One region of the Pseudarthrobacter sp. NIBRBAC000502770 genome, then DNA from elsewhere that is predicted to be linked to it. Evidence: riboswitches for the same ligand, from Rfam matches in the RefSeq annotation. Region 1 holds a riboswitch; the other holds the start of a gene.
What was found. Region 1 has a riboswitch for glycine ahead of NIBR502770_RS20115 (methylenetetrahydrofolate reductase). Riboswitches for the same ligand answer to the same signal wherever they lie in the genome.
Positions count from the first base shown of each region.

Region 2: another riboswitch for glycine. It lies ahead of gcvP (aminomethyl-transferring glycine dehydrogenase); the one in region 1 lies ahead of NIBR502770_RS20115 (methylenetetrahydrofolate reductase).

Region 1 is NZ_CP041198.1:4,225,268-4,232,997, forward strand. Features, by position in the region: gene cycA (D-serine/D-alanine/glycine transporter) at 1-1,450, shown strand, start outside; gene purU (formyltetrahydrofolate deformylase) at 1,468-2,373, shown strand; glycine riboswitch at 2,466-2,565, shown strand; gene NIBR502770_RS20115 (methylenetetrahydrofolate reductase) at 2,719-3,555, shown strand; gene NIBR502770_RS20120 (hypothetical protein) at 3,678-4,481, shown strand; gene NIBR502770_RS20125 (LamB/YcsF family protein) at 4,465-5,214, shown strand; gene NIBR502770_RS20130 (HNH endonuclease signature motif containing protein) at 5,424-6,980, opposite strand; gene NIBR502770_RS20135 (DUF445 domain-containing protein) at 7,140-7,730, opposite strand, start outside.
Region 2 is NZ_CP041198.1:243,660-251,389, reverse strand. Features, by position in the region: gene gcvP (aminomethyl-transferring glycine dehydrogenase) at 1-2,769, opposite strand, end outside; glycine riboswitch at 2,962-3,059, opposite strand; gene NIBR502770_RS01545 (TetR/AcrR family transcriptional regulator) at 3,151-3,687, opposite strand; gene NIBR502770_RS01540 (MFS transporter) at 3,770-5,326, shown strand; gene NIBR502770_RS01535 (Dps family protein) at 5,414-5,893, opposite strand; gene NIBR502770_RS01530 (APC family permease) at 6,115-7,671, shown strand.

The sequences.
Region 1 (7,730 bases):
CAACCGCCACATCCAACTGATCGCCATCGGCGGCGCAATCGGCACTGGCCTGTTCATGGGTTCCGGCAAGACCATCTCGGCAGCCGGCCCCTCGGTGATCTTCGTATACATGATCATCGGTTTCATGCTGTTCTTCGTCATGCGTGCCATGGGTGAACTGCTGCTCAGCAACCTCAACTACAAGTCCTTCAGCGATTTCGCCGCAGACCTGCTGGGCCCGTGGGCCGGCTTCTTTACGGGCTGGACCTACTGGTTCTGCTGGGTCATCACCGGCATCGCCGATGTCATCGCCATCGCCGGCTACTCCCGGGAACTGTGGCCCGGGGTGCCCCTGTGGATCCCCGGCCTGGCCACCGTAGCCATCCTTCTCCTGCTGAACCTCACCACCGTCAAGGCCTTTGGCGAGACGGAGTTCTGGTTCGCGCTCATCAAGATCATTGCCATTGCTGCGCTGATCATCGTTGGCCTGTTCATGATCTTCACCGGTTTCCAGTCCGACGCCGGTCCTGCCACCTTCACCAACCTGTGGAGCCACGGCGGATTCTTCCCGAACGAGTTCATGGGCTTCGTGGCGGGCTTCCAGATCGCCGTCTTCGCCTTCGTGGGAATCGAACTGGTGGGCACCACCGCCGCCGAGGCCAAGAACCCGGAGCGGAACCTGCCCAAGGCCATCAACTCCATCCCCATCCGCGTGCTCCTCTTCTACGTAGGCGCCCTCATCATCCTGATGGCAGTCACCCCCTGGACCGAGTTCAGGGCCGGCCACAGCCCCTTCATCGCCATGTTCTCCCTGGCAGGCCTGGGCGCCGCAGCCACCATCGTCAACCTCGTGGTGCTTAGCTCCGCGATGTCCTCCGCGAACTCCGGCATCTACTCGACCTCCCGCATGGTCTTCGGCCTTGCCCAGGAAGGCGACGCTCCCGACGTCTTTGGCAAACTGTCCCGGCGGAAGGTGCCCCAGAACGCACTGTTCCTCTCCTGCGTGCTGCTGCTGTCCGGCGTCGTCCTCATGTATGCCGGCCAGGACGTGGGCAAGGCCTTCGACATGGTTACCACCGTCTCAGCTGTCTGCTTCGTCTTTGTCTGGTCGATCATCCTGGCCAGCTACATCGCCTTCCGCCGCCGCCGGCCGCACCTGCATGAAGCATCGAAGTTCAAGATGCCCGGCGGTGTTGCCATGGTCTGGGTGGTCTTCGCCTTCTTCGCTTTCGTGATCTGGACCCTCACCACCCAGCCGGACACCCTGCTGGCCCTGCTGGTCACGCCGGTCTGGTTCATCCTGCTGGGCGCCGCATGGTTCGTCCTCCGCCGCCGGCCCGCACACCAGGCCCGATTCGCCGCGTTCCAGGCTGAACTGCAGGCAGACCAGGACTTCACCGACGCCGCATCCGGCCAGGCCGCCCGTCAGGTTGCCGCCGCAGAAGCGGGGGAAGAGCGGGTCAAGCGGTGATCGGCACGGAAGCCCGCATGTCGCAGGGCAGCACGGCCGCGGCCGGGCAGCGCCAGGCCGTGGCTCCGGAAACGGGCAAGGAATTCGTCCTGACATTCCATTGCCCGGATGCGCTCGGCATCGTCCAGGCGGTGGCGGCCTACCTGCTCGAGCAGGTATGCTACATCGTGGACATCAAGCAGTTCGGGGACCGCGCGAGCGGCAGGTTCTTCATGCGGATCCACGTCACCGCCCAGGTAGAGCTGGAACTCGACCACCTCCGGACCGGTTTCGAGCAGGTGGCCCGGGAGTGGCAGATGGACTGGCGCCTCGAACGCCACGGCCGCAAGCAGCCCATCCTGGTCATGGTGTCCAAATACGACCACTGCCTCAACGACCTCCTGTTCCGCGCCCGCAGCGGTGAGTTGCCCGTCCGGATTGCCGCCGTGGTGTCCAACCACCCGGACCTGGAACCCCTTGCCGCGTGGCACGGTGTCCCGTTCCACCACATCCCGGTCACGCCCGATACCAAGGCGGAAGCTGAGGGGCGCCTGCTGGAACTGGTGGACCAGTACGCAGTGGAACTGGTGGTGCTGGCCCGCTACATGCAGGTGCTCAGCGATGAAGCCACTACGCGCCTCAGCGGCAAGGCCATCAACATCCACCACTCGTTCCTGCCCAGCTTCAAGGGCGCAAAGCCGTACCACCAGGCGTACGAACGCGGCGTCAAGACAGTGGGCGCCACTGCCCACTACGTGAACTCGGAGCTGGACGAGGGGCCCATCATTTCGCAGCAGGTCATCGAGGTGGACCACACGTATTCCGCTTCAGACCTGGTCACGGTTGGCCGCGACGCCGAATGCAAGGCGCTCACGAATGCCGTCCGCTGGCACGCTGAAGGGCGGATAGTCCTCTCCGGCAACCGGACGGTCATCCTCCGCTAGTTGCAGGCCCATCCACGCGGCCGGCGCTGCACTCCTCCCAGGCGGAGGGGCAGGCGCCGGCCGCCGTGGCACCACATTTGAATACAGCCTTTCGAGCTGTGGCGGGAGAGTTCTCCCGGCCATCACCGGGCAGGCGCCGTAGGAGCAAATCCTCCCCAGGAATCTCTCAGGCCCATGTACCGTCACGGCGAGGCGACTCTGGAAAGCAGTGCTGCTCCGGCAGTACTCACCGACGGTGCAAGCAGGCCCTGGCTGGGTTTGCGGAATCTCTCAGGTCCAATACAGAGCGGGGAGGGACCCGATCCATGCCGAGCCACCCGTGGCCGGCCAATCCTGGAGTTCCTCATGACGATTCAATCCCTCATGGCACCAGCCGCCGCATCGATCCCCGCGGCAGGACAGGCCTCCGGTTCCGGGGCAGCGCTGCCCGTCCGGATGCAGATCAATCCCACCGAGGATGTTGCCGCCCTCGTCCAGGCACACGCTCCCGCCGGCACGGCCCTGACGGTGACCTGCCTGCCGCGCCAAGGTGTGGGGCCGACCATCCGGACAGCCATCGAGCTTGCCTACCTCGGCTTCGAGGTTGTCCCGCACCTGGCCGCACGGAGCATCGAAAGCCGTGGGCAGCTGGCCGGTGTGGTCCGGAACTGCCACGATGCCGGGATCACCGAAGTATTCGCCGTCGGCGGTGACGCAGGGGAGCCCGCCGGGCCCTATGACAGCAGCCTTCCGCTGCTGGAGGACCTCGCCGAGCTGTCCGGCGGCACCATCCGGGCCGGTGTGGCGGGCTACCCGGAAGGCCATCCCGGCCACGGCGAGCTGCACATGCTTGATGCGTTGCTGGAAAAGCAGCATCTGGCCTCATCCGTGGTGACGCAGCTGTGCTTCTCGGCCTCCCGCATCCAGTGGTACGCAGAAATGCTCCGCCGGGAAGGGGTGCGGCTCCCTGTCTGGGCCGGAGTTCCCGGCGCCGTTCCCCGGGAGCAGCTCATCCGCGCCGCACTGAAAATCGGGGTGGGCCCCTCCCTCAAATTCCTGAATCGCAGGGGCCCGCTCGGCCGCCGCCTGCTCAAGGGCGGCCTCTACTCACCGCAGGCGATCCTTGCGGAGCTGGAGGGCGGCGGGGTGGTGGAGGGGGTGCACCTGTACACGTTCAACAACCTGGCGGGCACCGGCAGCTAGGGAAGAGCGGCGGGGAAGAACCAAGTGCCGGCCGGAAAGTTCAGCATGCTTAGTGTTTGTCCACATAGGATGGATAAGCACGGCAGCCCACCCGCTGCAGGTCGATTTGAATGAAGGTGACCATGGCCAGGCGCAGCAATCCCGCAGTACGAATCGCACAGGAAACCGCCCATAACGCAATGTTCGATGCCGAGGGCAAGCCCAAGCCCGGCGTCCACAACATGCTCCTGAAGGCAGTGCAGATCCAGCGGCCCTTGGTGGTGGCCTATATCCGCCGGCTCCAGAAGAAGCATCCGCGGGCTACCGCAGCGCAGCTCGCAGACATCGCGGAGCGTGACTACCTTAGGGCGGTGGCCGGCGGAGGTGCCTTGGTGGGCGCCACCGCCGTCGTCCCGGGCGTGGGTACCGTCGCGTCGCTGGGACTATCTGCGGCCGCGACGGTTGGCTTCCTGGAGGCGACAGCCCTCTATGCGACGTCGCTGGCCGAGCTCCACGGCATTCGCCTCACCAACCCGGAGAAAGCCGGCACCATGGTCATGGCCATCATGCTGGGCGAGGAAGGAACTGCCCTGCTGGGAACCCTGAGCGGTCAGGCGGCCGGCGGAGCAAAGCCCGCGGACGTCTGGGGAAACGTGCTGTCCAGGTCCTCGATCCCGGGATTCGGCAGCGTCCGGAAGCGGATCCAGAACGCCTTCCTCAAGAACCTGCTCAAGCGGCAGGGCACCGCGCTGTTCGGACGGGCCTTGCCCTTCGGCATAGGGGCGGTTGTGGGCGGAGCCGGTAACCTCGTGATGGGCCGTGCAGTGGCCAAGAACGCCCGGGAGGCGTTCGGACCCATGCCGGACACCATCCCCGGGGAGCTGACCGCGGCTGCCGGGCCGGACAACCTGACCCTGGAAGGCAACATCCTTGGATCTCAACGCTGACGTAGGCCAATCATTCGGTTCCTGGACCACGGGAGGCGATCCGGCGATGTTCCAGCTGGCCACCAGCGCCAACGTCGCGTGCGGCCTCCACGCGGGCGACCCCGTCACCATGCTGGACAGTTGCCGGGCCGCCTACGAACTGGACGTCACCGTGGGTGCGCACCTCGGCTACCGCGACATGGCCGGTTTTGGCCGCCGCTCGCTGGACATGAGCTTTGACGAGCTTTTCGGCGACGTGCTGTACCAGCTGGGCGCGCTCGACGGCGTCGCGCACGCCGTGGGTGCCTCGGTGGACTACGTGAAACCGCACGGTGCGCTGTATGACGCGGTGATCCACGACGCCGAGCAGGCTTCCGCGCTCGTGGCGGCCGTGAACGCCTATGATCCGGGGCTGCCCATCCTCGGATTCCCCCGCTCGGAGCTGTTGAAGCAGGCCAAGGAGGCCGGCCACCCTGTTTTCACCGAGGCCTACGCCGACCGTGCCTACTTTGCAGACGGAACCTTGGTGCCGCTGTCCGGGGAAGACGCCGTGTTGAACGACGTCGACACGATCGTTGAGCGGGCCGTGCGGTTGGCAACAAAAGGCGAAGTGGTGGCGGTTGACGGTTCGGTGGTCCGGATCCAGCCGGACTCCCTGCGGCTGCCCGGCGGCAGCCCCGCAGCCTTGGAGGCGGCGTCCCGCATCCGGGCAGGTCTTGAGGCCGTAGGCGTGGAGCTGGAGGCCTTCGCGTAGAAGGCGGAGTTGCGCTTCTCACCCAGCGATTCAGGACCCAACGACTTCTAGCTCAGGCAGTGGTTAATCAAGGACTGCCGACCGTTGGACCAGGGGCCCACTGATTACCGACCGTTGTACTGTCCAGGGCTCGCATCATCCCGACGGCACTAATGGCGTCGCGAGGAGTTCGGCCCAGAGTGGATCGTCGGGGGAGAGGTCGCTGGGGTCTATTGACGCTTCGTCGTCGGGTTCCTACTGCGGGAGGTTCTCGAGGCTGGCCGCCCGGCCCGGCATTCACCGGGCACGGCCCATTGAAGTGGCGGTGGCAGGCTTCCCGGTGGCCAGTGGGTTGGTTCTGAATCCTGCTGGTCGGGGTTGTAGTGGCGCCCGGTGGGTGAGGTCCAGCCCGGTGGGTCCTTGCTTGTGGCCCGGCCGGGGGTCCATTGGCTGTGGTGTTTGAGCCGATGATGCTTACGGCAGAGCTGGGCCAGGTTGCTGACGTTGGTGGTGCCACCGTGTTCCCAGGCGGTGAGGTGGTCTGTCTCGTTGTCGGGGGTCTTGTTGGTGCAGCCGGGGAACGTGCATTGGGCATCGCGCAGCCTGATCCAGTGTTTGATGGACCTCGTCAGCCGGTAGTTTTTCCTGCCGATTTCCAGGGGCGCCCCGTCCCGCGGGTCGACGAGGACCCGGTAGAACGACTCCGCCCCACCAGCGACGAGTTTCCGGGCCATGGACGCCGGGATCGGGCCGAAACCATCGACGACTGCTGGTTCGTCGGTGAGGCCGAGAAGCGCGAATACCGGCACGGTGACCAGCACGTCGGCCCGCGGGGTGGGGACCTTACCGATCCCTGTGACAGCTTGTGTGACCGAACCCTGTGTGCCCGGGGCGCTGGGATCGAGCACGTCTTCGCCGGCGCCGGCGGCGGTTTCCTCGGCGCTGGGCGTCATACCGGCGCCGAGGAGGAGGCTGGCGGCGATGTCGGGGCGGAGCTGGGTGAGCGTGCGGGGTTCGTTGGGGCCCTGGAGGCCGCGGGCGGTGGCGGTGGTCCGGTTCCAGATGGCGCACGCGGTATCGCCGGGAAGGTAGAGGGAGATCCAGGCCATGCCGTCCCGGTCCGGGGTGTACTCCATCCGACGATCCGCCAAACCCTTGACATGGCGCTTCTCGATCGATTCCGGATGATGGCGTTCCCGCCAGCCCCGGACCTTGGCCCGGAACCGGGACGGGACCAGGTCACCGGGGGCCGCGCCACGGGCCGGGTTTGGGGCGTCAGGGTCGAAGAAATGCGCCACCAAACCTGCAGCTCCGGCAGAGGTCAACCCCTCGGTCTCGTCCGCTACGACCTTCGCGTGTTGCCACGACACCGCACCTCCAGCCAAGGCCTCGAACACCGGCGGCAGGGAACAGATCCGCCGGGACTGGTCCACGAACGCGGCCGCGGCCCCGGAGCTGATGGTCAAAACCCCGGCAATTTCCTCCACGGCCGACATCTCCGCGTAGGTGCGGTCCTCCACGGACGCGTCAGCCGGGGTCATGGCCTCCTGAAACCCGACGGCCTCGGCAGCGTACCGCGCTTTCATCGCCGCCAGCTGCGCCTCCAGGCAAGCAGTGAGCTCCAGCCGTTCCAACCGGATCTCATACCGCCGCTGCAACACGTCAACACCAGCACCAACGCCGACCCCGGTAGCCAGGAAAGCGTCCTCCCGCTCCAGCGCATCCAGGGCAGCAACAGAGACGCCAATACCTTCCGATATCGCTGCCCGGTCCGTGCTGTTTCCCATACCGACATCATCGCGCGACCCACTGACATTCTGACCGGCTGCCAGTGAGCACCAAAGCCGCGTGCCGTCGTCGTACGCATTCCCGCTGCGCAGGCTCCTCCCCGCACCCCGAATATGCGGCACGAAAAGGAATTTGCGCAGCGAAAGATCCCGAAGGGGCTACCCAAAAATCAGTTGCGCCACCGTGAAGATCGCCAGCCCGGCCAGGGACCCCACCACGGTGCCGTTAATGCGGATGAACTGCAGGTCCTTGCCTACCTGGAGCTCGATCTTCTGCGAGGTTTCCTCGGCATCCCACCGCGCCACGGTGTCCGTAATAACGCCGGCGATGTCCGAACGGTAGGTGCGGACCAAGTACCCGGCGGCGTCACCGATCCATGCGTTGACCTTCCCGGCCAGTTCGGGGTCGTCCACGAGCCGTGACCCAAAGTCGCGCACCGCGGCCTTGAACTTGATGGTGAGTTCGCTGTCCGGATCATCCACGGCACCCAGCAGCGCGTTCTTGACCGTGCCCCAGGTCCGGGAAGCGAGCTCGCGCACCTCGGGATCACCCAACACCTGCGCCTTGATGTCCTCCGCGCGGGCAATCATCGCCGGATCGTGCTGCAGGTCCTGGGCGAGGTCGTTCAGGTATTTGTCGATCGACTGGCGCACCTGGTGGCGGGGATCGGCCTGTACCGCGCGCACGAACTTGAGGATTTCGAGGTAGACCTTGTCGCCCACCAGGCCGTCCACGAACTGCGGAACCCA
Region 2 (7,730 bases), 420 kb from region 1:
GTCCTGCTTGAGGTGGTGGACGGGGAAGACAGCCTGTTCGCGGCTGTACTGCCGGGTCCATTCGGAGTTCACGACGGCGGACGCGGTGTGGGGTGCGTTGCGCAGCGGGGAGTCCTGGACAGAGAAGTCGCCGTTGGCCACCTGGTCAATTTCCTTGCGGATGGTGATCATGGCCTCGATGAAGCGGTCGATCTCGGCCAGGTCCTCGGACTCGGTGGGCTCCACCATCAGCGTGCCGGCCACCGGGAACGCCAGGGTGGGGGCGTGGAAACCGTAGTCGATGAGGCGCTTGGCCACATCCTCGGCGGTGACGCCGGTCTTGGCCGTGAGTTCGCGCAGGTCCAGGATGCATTCATGCGCCACGAGGCCACCTTCGCCGGTGTAGAGGACCGGGAAGTAGTCGTTCAGCCTGGCAGCGACGTAGTTGGCCGCCAGCAGCGCGGACTTGGTGGCCTGAGTCAGGCCTTCCCCGCCCATGAGCTTCACGTAGGCCCAGGAGATCGGCAGCACACCCGCCGAACCGAACCGGCACGCCGAGATGGCTACCCCGTGGCCTTCCTCATGCGCTGCCTTGTTCGCGTCGCCGGGCATGAACGGTGCCAGGTGGGCCTTCGCCGCGACCGGCCCGACGCCGGGTCCCCCGCCGCCGTGCGGGATGCAGAAGGTCTTGTGCAGGTTCAGGTGGGACACATCCCCGCCGAACTTGCCCGGCTGGGCCAGGCCCACCAGGGCGTTCAGGTTGGCGCCGTCAACGTAGACCTGGCCGCCGGCAGCGTGCACGGCCTCGCAGATCTCGGTCACGTCCGCATCGTAGACGCCGTGGGTGGACGGGTAGGTGATCATGATGCAGGACAGGACGTCCTTGTTCGCCTCGATCTTGGCCGTCAGGTCATCGTGATCAATCGTGCCGTCCGCGGCGGTGGCAACCACTACGACCTTCATGCCGGCCAGGACGGCGGAGGCAGCGTTGGTGCCATGGGCCGAGGCCGGGATCAGGCAGACGTTGCGCTGCTGCTCGCCGCGGGAGTGGTGGTACCCGCGGATAGCCAGCAGCCCGGCCAGTTCGCCCTGGGAGCCCGCGTTGGGCTGGATGGACACCTGGTCATACCCGGTGATTTCCGCCAAGTCGGCTTCCAGGTCCGCGATGAGTTCGCGCCAGCCTTCGGTCTGGGAGTCCGGGGCGAAGGGGTGGATGGAGGCAAACTCCGGCCAGGAGATGGCTTCCATCTCGGCGGTGGCGTTCAGCTTCATGGTGCACGAGCCCAGCGGGATCATGGTGCGGTCCAGCGCCAGGTCCCGGTCCGACAGCTTCCGGATGTAGCGCAGGAGCTGGGTTTCGGACCGGTACGTGTTGAAGACCGGGTGCTGCAGGTAGTCGGTGGAACGCTCCACGGCGGCCTCCAGCCCAAAGCCCTGGCCCTCGCCGCGGATCCCGGCAACGGTGGCGCCAAAGACGTCGGCAACCTCGGCGACGATGGCCGGCGTCGTGGTTTCATCCAGGGAAATGCCCACGGTGTCGGCATCAATATGCCGCAGGTTGATCCCGCGTGCTTCGGCGGCGGCGACAATCGCGGCAGCGCGTCCCGGGACCCGGACCGTCAGGGTGTCGAAAAAGCTCGTGTGCAGCACCTCCACGCCGGCACCCGCCAGCGAGGCCGCCAGTGTTCGCGCGTGGCCGTGGGCGGTTTCCGCGATCGCCTTCAGCCCGTCGGGGCCGTGGTAGACGGCGTACGTGGAGGAGACGATGGCCAGAAGGGCCTGCGCGGTGCAGATGTTGGACGTGGCCTTTTCGCGGCGGATGTGCTGCTCGCGCGTCTGCAGCGCGAGGCGGTACGCGGGCATCCCTGCGTCGTCCTTGGACACGCCCACCAGGCGGCCGGGCAACGAACGCTCCAGGCCCTTGCGGACGGCCATGTAGGCGGCGTGCGGCCCGCCGAAGAACAGCGGCACCCCGAAACGCTGCGTGGAGCCGACGGCGATGTCGGCGCCCTGCTCGCCCGGAGGCGTTATCAGGGTCAGGGCCAGCAGGTCCGCGGCCACGGTAACCAGCGCACCGCGGTCCTTCGCCGCCGCAATGGTGGCGGACTGATCCCAGACCCGGCCTGAGGCGCCGGGCTGCTGGAGCACGATCCCGTTGATCGCACCTTCAGGGAGGCCCTTGGACAGGTCGGCAACCTCAACCTCGAAGCCGAGCGCCTCGGCGCGGCCCTTGACGATGGCAATGGTCTGCGGCAGCACGTCAATGTCCAGGACGGTCTTGCCGTCGTGGGCGTCTTTGGTCTTGTTGGCGCGGCGCATGAGCAGCACCGCTTCGGCCACGGCGGTGGCTTCATCGAGCAGGGAGGCGTTGGCGATGGGCAGGCCCACCAGGTCCTGGACCATGGTCTGGAAGTTCAGGAGTGCCTCAAGCCGGCCCTGGGAAATTTCGGGCTGGTACGGGGTGTAGGCGGTGTACCAGGCCGGGGCCTCGAGGATGTTCCGGCGGATCACGGCAGGGGTGATGGTGTCGTAGTAGCCCTGGCCAATCATCTGGACCGCGGTCTTGTTCTTGGCGGCCAGCCGGCGCAATTCAGCAAGCACCTCAACCTCACTGAGGGCATCCTGCAGGCGGAGGGCCGTGTCCTGGCGGATGACCTTGGGCACGGCGGTGTCCACCAGGGAATCGACCGTGCCGTAGCCCACGGCTTTGAGCATGGTGTCGACGTCGTCCTGGCGGCGTGCGCCAATGTGGCGGTCTACGAAGGTGGTGGAGGCTGGGGTAACCGACACGAAGGAACTCCATTTATTCAGGCGGCGCAGGGTACGCCACAGCTATTCGGGTCCCTCCCCGCTCTGTATTGGACCTGAGAGTTTCCGCGTCGCCTGCCTGCGCAGGAACCGCTTGCACCGTCGGTGAGCACAACAGCCGTTCCGCTTCCCCCAAGGGAGGCCGGACAACTGCCTGCTGCTTTCCAGAGGTGCCTCGCCGCGGCGGTACAGGGGCCTGCGAGATTCCTGGGGAGGATTTGCTCCTACGGCGCCTGCCTGTACTTCCGGCAGAACTCTCCCGCCGCAGATCAAAGGCTATTCATTTGTTGGATCATGACGGCCGGTGACAGCCCTCACAACTCTCCATTGTCCTACGCCAGAAGCCCTCCGGCAAATGGAAAACTACCTGCGGAGCCGTTCCAACGCGGCCAGGAGTTCCTCCACGTCAGCGGCTGCTCCGCCTTCCGGCGCAGGGCCCACGGAAAGCATGGCATTGAAGTACAAACCGTCACCCATATACAGGACAGCCCTGGCCAGGCCGGGCCCCACATCCGCAGCAATCTCGTCCAGCCACCGCTGCTGGATGGCGGCGAACCGGCGGCGGGTCTCCTCATGCGCCACCTCGGCAAGCCGCGTGGCGGCCACAATGACCCGGTCCAGAGGAGTATCCGCCCAGACAGAGGAACGGATGAAATACGCGGCGGCACCTTCGCTGGCCGAAGCCATCGCGTCGGCATCCGCCTTGGCCAACCCCTCAAGGCGGTCCAGCAGCACGGCGATGAGCGCTTCCTTGTTGGGAAAGTGGTAGAGGAGGCCACCTTTGGACACCCCGGCCTTACGGGCTACGGCGTCGAGGGTTGCAGCGCGCTCCCCCACTTCGATCAGCAGGGACTCGAAGGCGTCAAGGACCGCATCACGGGCTACAGGCTTTCGGGGCATGCCTTCCATCATGCCCTCCACCGGCAGGGAAGAAGGAATGCTTCGGTTTCAAACTATACCGTCCAGACGGTACAGTTATTACATGACGACCTCCATTCGCCCGGCCTCCTTACAAAGGGACAGCTCCGCCATGCGGCCACCGTGGCGGGATTGGCTCGCGTTGGGGCTGCTGATGTTTCCCGTGCTGCTGGTGGCAGTGGACAATACCGCCCTGACCTTCGCCCTGCCCGCCATCGCCCGCGCCCTGGAACCGACGGGCCTGCAGCTGCTGTGGATCGTGGACGCCTATCCACTGGTCCTGGCAGGGCTGCTGGTATCAATGGGAAGCCTCGGCGACCGGATTGGGCGGCGGCGGCTGCTGGTCGTCGGCAGCCTGGGCTTCGCAGGGCTGTCCGCCGCCACGGCATTCGCGCCCACCCCGGAGTGGCTGATCGCCGGCCGCGCGGCGCTCGGGTTCTTCGGCGCCATGCTGATGCCGTCCACCTTGTCGCTGATCCGGAACATTTTCCCGGAGCCCAACCGCCGGCGGATGGCCATTGCCATCTGGGCTGCCGGATTCTCCGGCGGCGCCGCCCTGGGCCCCATCCTCGGTGGATGGCTGGTGGAGCACTTCTGGTGGGGTGCCGTGTTCCTGGTGGCCGTGCCACTCATGCTGCCCCTGCTGGCGCTGGGGCCGGCCTTCATTCCGGAGTCCAGGGATCCCGCGCCGGGAAGAGCGGACATTCCCAGCGTCCTGCTATCCATGCTGGTCATGGTGCCCGCGGTCTACGGCGTAAAGTCAGTAGCCACCGAAGGTCCGGGGCCGGCCGGGCTGGGAAGCATAGCCTTCGGCCTGGCCATGGGCATTGTGTTCGTGCGGCGCCAGCACCGGCTGGAGCACCCGCTGCTGGACATGTCACTATTCCGCAACAGGGTGTTCAGCATGGCCATCAGCGCCAACGTTTTGGCCCTGTTTTCCTTCAACGGGTTCATCCTTTTCCTTGCCCAGCACCTCCAACTCCTGGAGGGGATGACACCGTCGGCGGCGGGCATTGCCATGCTCCCGGCCCTGGCAGCCACAGTGACGGCAGGGCTGGTGGTGGTCCCGCTGGTCCGGAAGGTGCGTCCGGGGTACGTCGTGGCCGCGGGCCTGTCCTTCAGTGCCGTGGGCTACAGCATGGTGGCCTTCGGTAACGACGGCGGGGGCCCGCCCCTGCTGCTGGCAGCATTGCTGGTCCTGGCGCTGGGCGTAGGCACGGCGGAAACCATCTCGAACGACCTCATCCTCGGCTCGGCCCCGCCGGCGAAATCCGGCGCTGCGGCAGCGATTTCCGAGACGGGCTACGAGGTGGGATCGCTGCTGGGGACTGCGGTGCTGGGCTCCATCCTGACCGCGTCCTACCAGCAGAACCTCCGGCTGCCGGCGGGGCTGGAGGCCATGCTGCCCGGAACCTCGCTGCACAACGCCAGGGAAACGCTGGCCGGTGCGGTGGACGCAGCCAACCTGGTGCCGGCACCGCTCGCCGGAGCCCTCAAGGACGCTGCGGCGGCCGCCTTCGATTCCGGCGTGCACGTTACGGCGGCAATTGGGCTGGTCCTCATGGCGACGGCGGCAGTGCTCGCCGCCGTCGTCCTCCGGGAAGTGCCCAAAGCGGCTTAGCGGAACATCCGCAGTATTGCCCGGACAACAGCCAGGCGTCCGGCGCGGCGGGATCCGCCGGTGCCGGACGCCCGTGTGGACTGCCCGCTACTTGGAGTCGGCCGCGGTGACCTTGGCGGTGGGCTTCATGTTTTCCGCCTGCACCATCCAGGCGAACTGCTCCAGCCGCGCGATGAACTCGTGCAGGAGGTCCGCGGAGGTGGGGTCTTCCTCATCCACTTCGTCATGGACCTTGCGCATGGTGCCCACGGCTGCCTCCATGGCAGCGACGATCCGCTCGATGGCATCCGCGGTGCTGATCAGCCCTTCCGGGAACTGGGCCAGGCTGGTGGTCTCGGCAACGGTGGCGCTGCGGCCGTCGGGAAGCGCGTGCAGGGCGCGCATGCGCTCGGCGGTGTCGTCGGCGAACTGGCGGGCAGCGTCCACAATCTCGTCAAGCTGCAGATGAAGGTCGCGGAAGTTGGTGCCCACGATGTTCCAGTGCGCCTGCTTGCCCTGAACATGGAGCTCGATCAGGTCCGCCAGGACGGCCTGCAGGTTGTTGGTCAGTGTCGGTGAAGCTTTCATGCATCCTCCTCAATTGGTCCAGTACGGCAGACGCTACCAGCCCCGAACGGCGCGGCGGCAGGGCAAAAGGCAATTTCTCAGTGAGCTTACTAATTTCGGAAACCAGTCATAAACGAATGTGATTCATATTGCGTCTTGCATCACAGGCGGGGCACCCCCATACTAAATGAACGCCATTCATATAGTGACCTCCGTCTCACAGCCTTCCAGAAAGTGGTGCCATGACAGAGACAATCCGCACCAGTACTGCCAAACCCGGCCCGCACGCGCACGCGCCCTCCGCGGACGGCGTCAGCGCCAAGGGACTCAAGGGCGGCCAGCTCGGGCTCCTGGCCGTCGTCGTCCTGGGTATTTCCACCATTGCCCCCGCCTACACCCTCACCAGCGCACTTGGACCCACCGTCAATGAAGCCGGCCTGCAGCTGCCCGTCATTTTCCTCATTGGGTTCATCCCCATGATCCTGGTCTCGCTCGCCTACCGGGAGCTCAACGCCGACTCCCCGGACAGCGGCACCACTTTCACCTGGGTGACCAAGGCCTTCGGTCCGTGGATCGGCTGGATGGGCGGGTGGGGCCTGCTCGCCGCCAACATCATCGTGCTGTCCAACCTGGCCGGCGTCGCCGTCGACTTCTTCTACCTTTTCCTCTCCCAGCTCACCGGCTCCCCCGAACTGGCGGACCTCGCGGACAACAAGGCGTTGAACGTCATCACCTGCTTTGTCTTCGTGGCGCTGGCCGTCTGGGTCAGCTACCGCGGCCTGCACACCACCAAGCTGGTGCAATACAGCCTGGTGGGCTTCCAGCTGCTGGTGCTGGGCCTGTTCGTGGCCATGGCCTTCGCCAACTGGTCCACCTCGGAAACAGCAATCCCGTTCAGCTGGGACTGGTTCGACGTCACCAAGATCGAGACGTTCGGACAGATCGCCGCCGGCATCTCCCTCTCAATTTTCGTGTACTGGGGCTGGGATGTCTGCCTGACGGTCAACGAGGAAACAGCCAACGGCAAGAAGACCGCCGGCGTGGCCGGTACCCTGACCGCCGTCATCGTCCTTGCCATCTACCTGCTGGTCAGCATCGCCACCATGATGTTCGCCGGCGTCGGCGATACCGGGAACGGGTTGAACAACGCCGAGAACCACGAGAACATCTTCACGGCGCTGGCCTCCCCCATCATGGGCCCGTTCGCCATCCTGATGTCCCTGGCCGTGCTGTCCAGCTCCGCCGCGTCCCTGCAGTCAACCTTCATGTCGCCCTCGCGCAGCCTGCTGGCCATGGCACACTACGGCGCGCTGCCGGCACCCTTCAGCCGCATCAGCAGCAAGTTCTCCACGCCGGGCTTCGCCACCATCGCCGCCGGCGTCATGTCTGCGGGGTTCTACGCAGTCATGCATGTGGTCAGCGAGAACGTCCTGAACGACACCATCCTGGCCCTGGGCCTGATGATCTGCTTCTATTACGGGCTCACCGCCTTGGCCTGCACGTGGTACTTCCGCCACAGCCTGTTCAACAGCATGCGGCACTTCGTGCTGCGGCTGGTGTGCCCGGTGATGGGCGGCGTGGGGCTGTTCGTAGTATTCGTCCAGACCGCCATGGACAGCCTGGCACCTGAGTTTGGCAGCGGTTCAGAGGTGTTTGGCATAGGCCTGGTATTCATCCTGGGCGTCGGCATCCTGGCCCTGGGCGCCGTGGTCATGCTGGTCATGTCCCGTACGCACCCGGGCTTCTTCCGCGGCGAAACCCTCAAGCAGGACACCCCCGCACTGGTGGTTCCGGAATAACTTCCAACCCAAAAGGTGCCGCGCCCCCACCGGGGCCCGGCACCTTTTCGGTGTGGCGG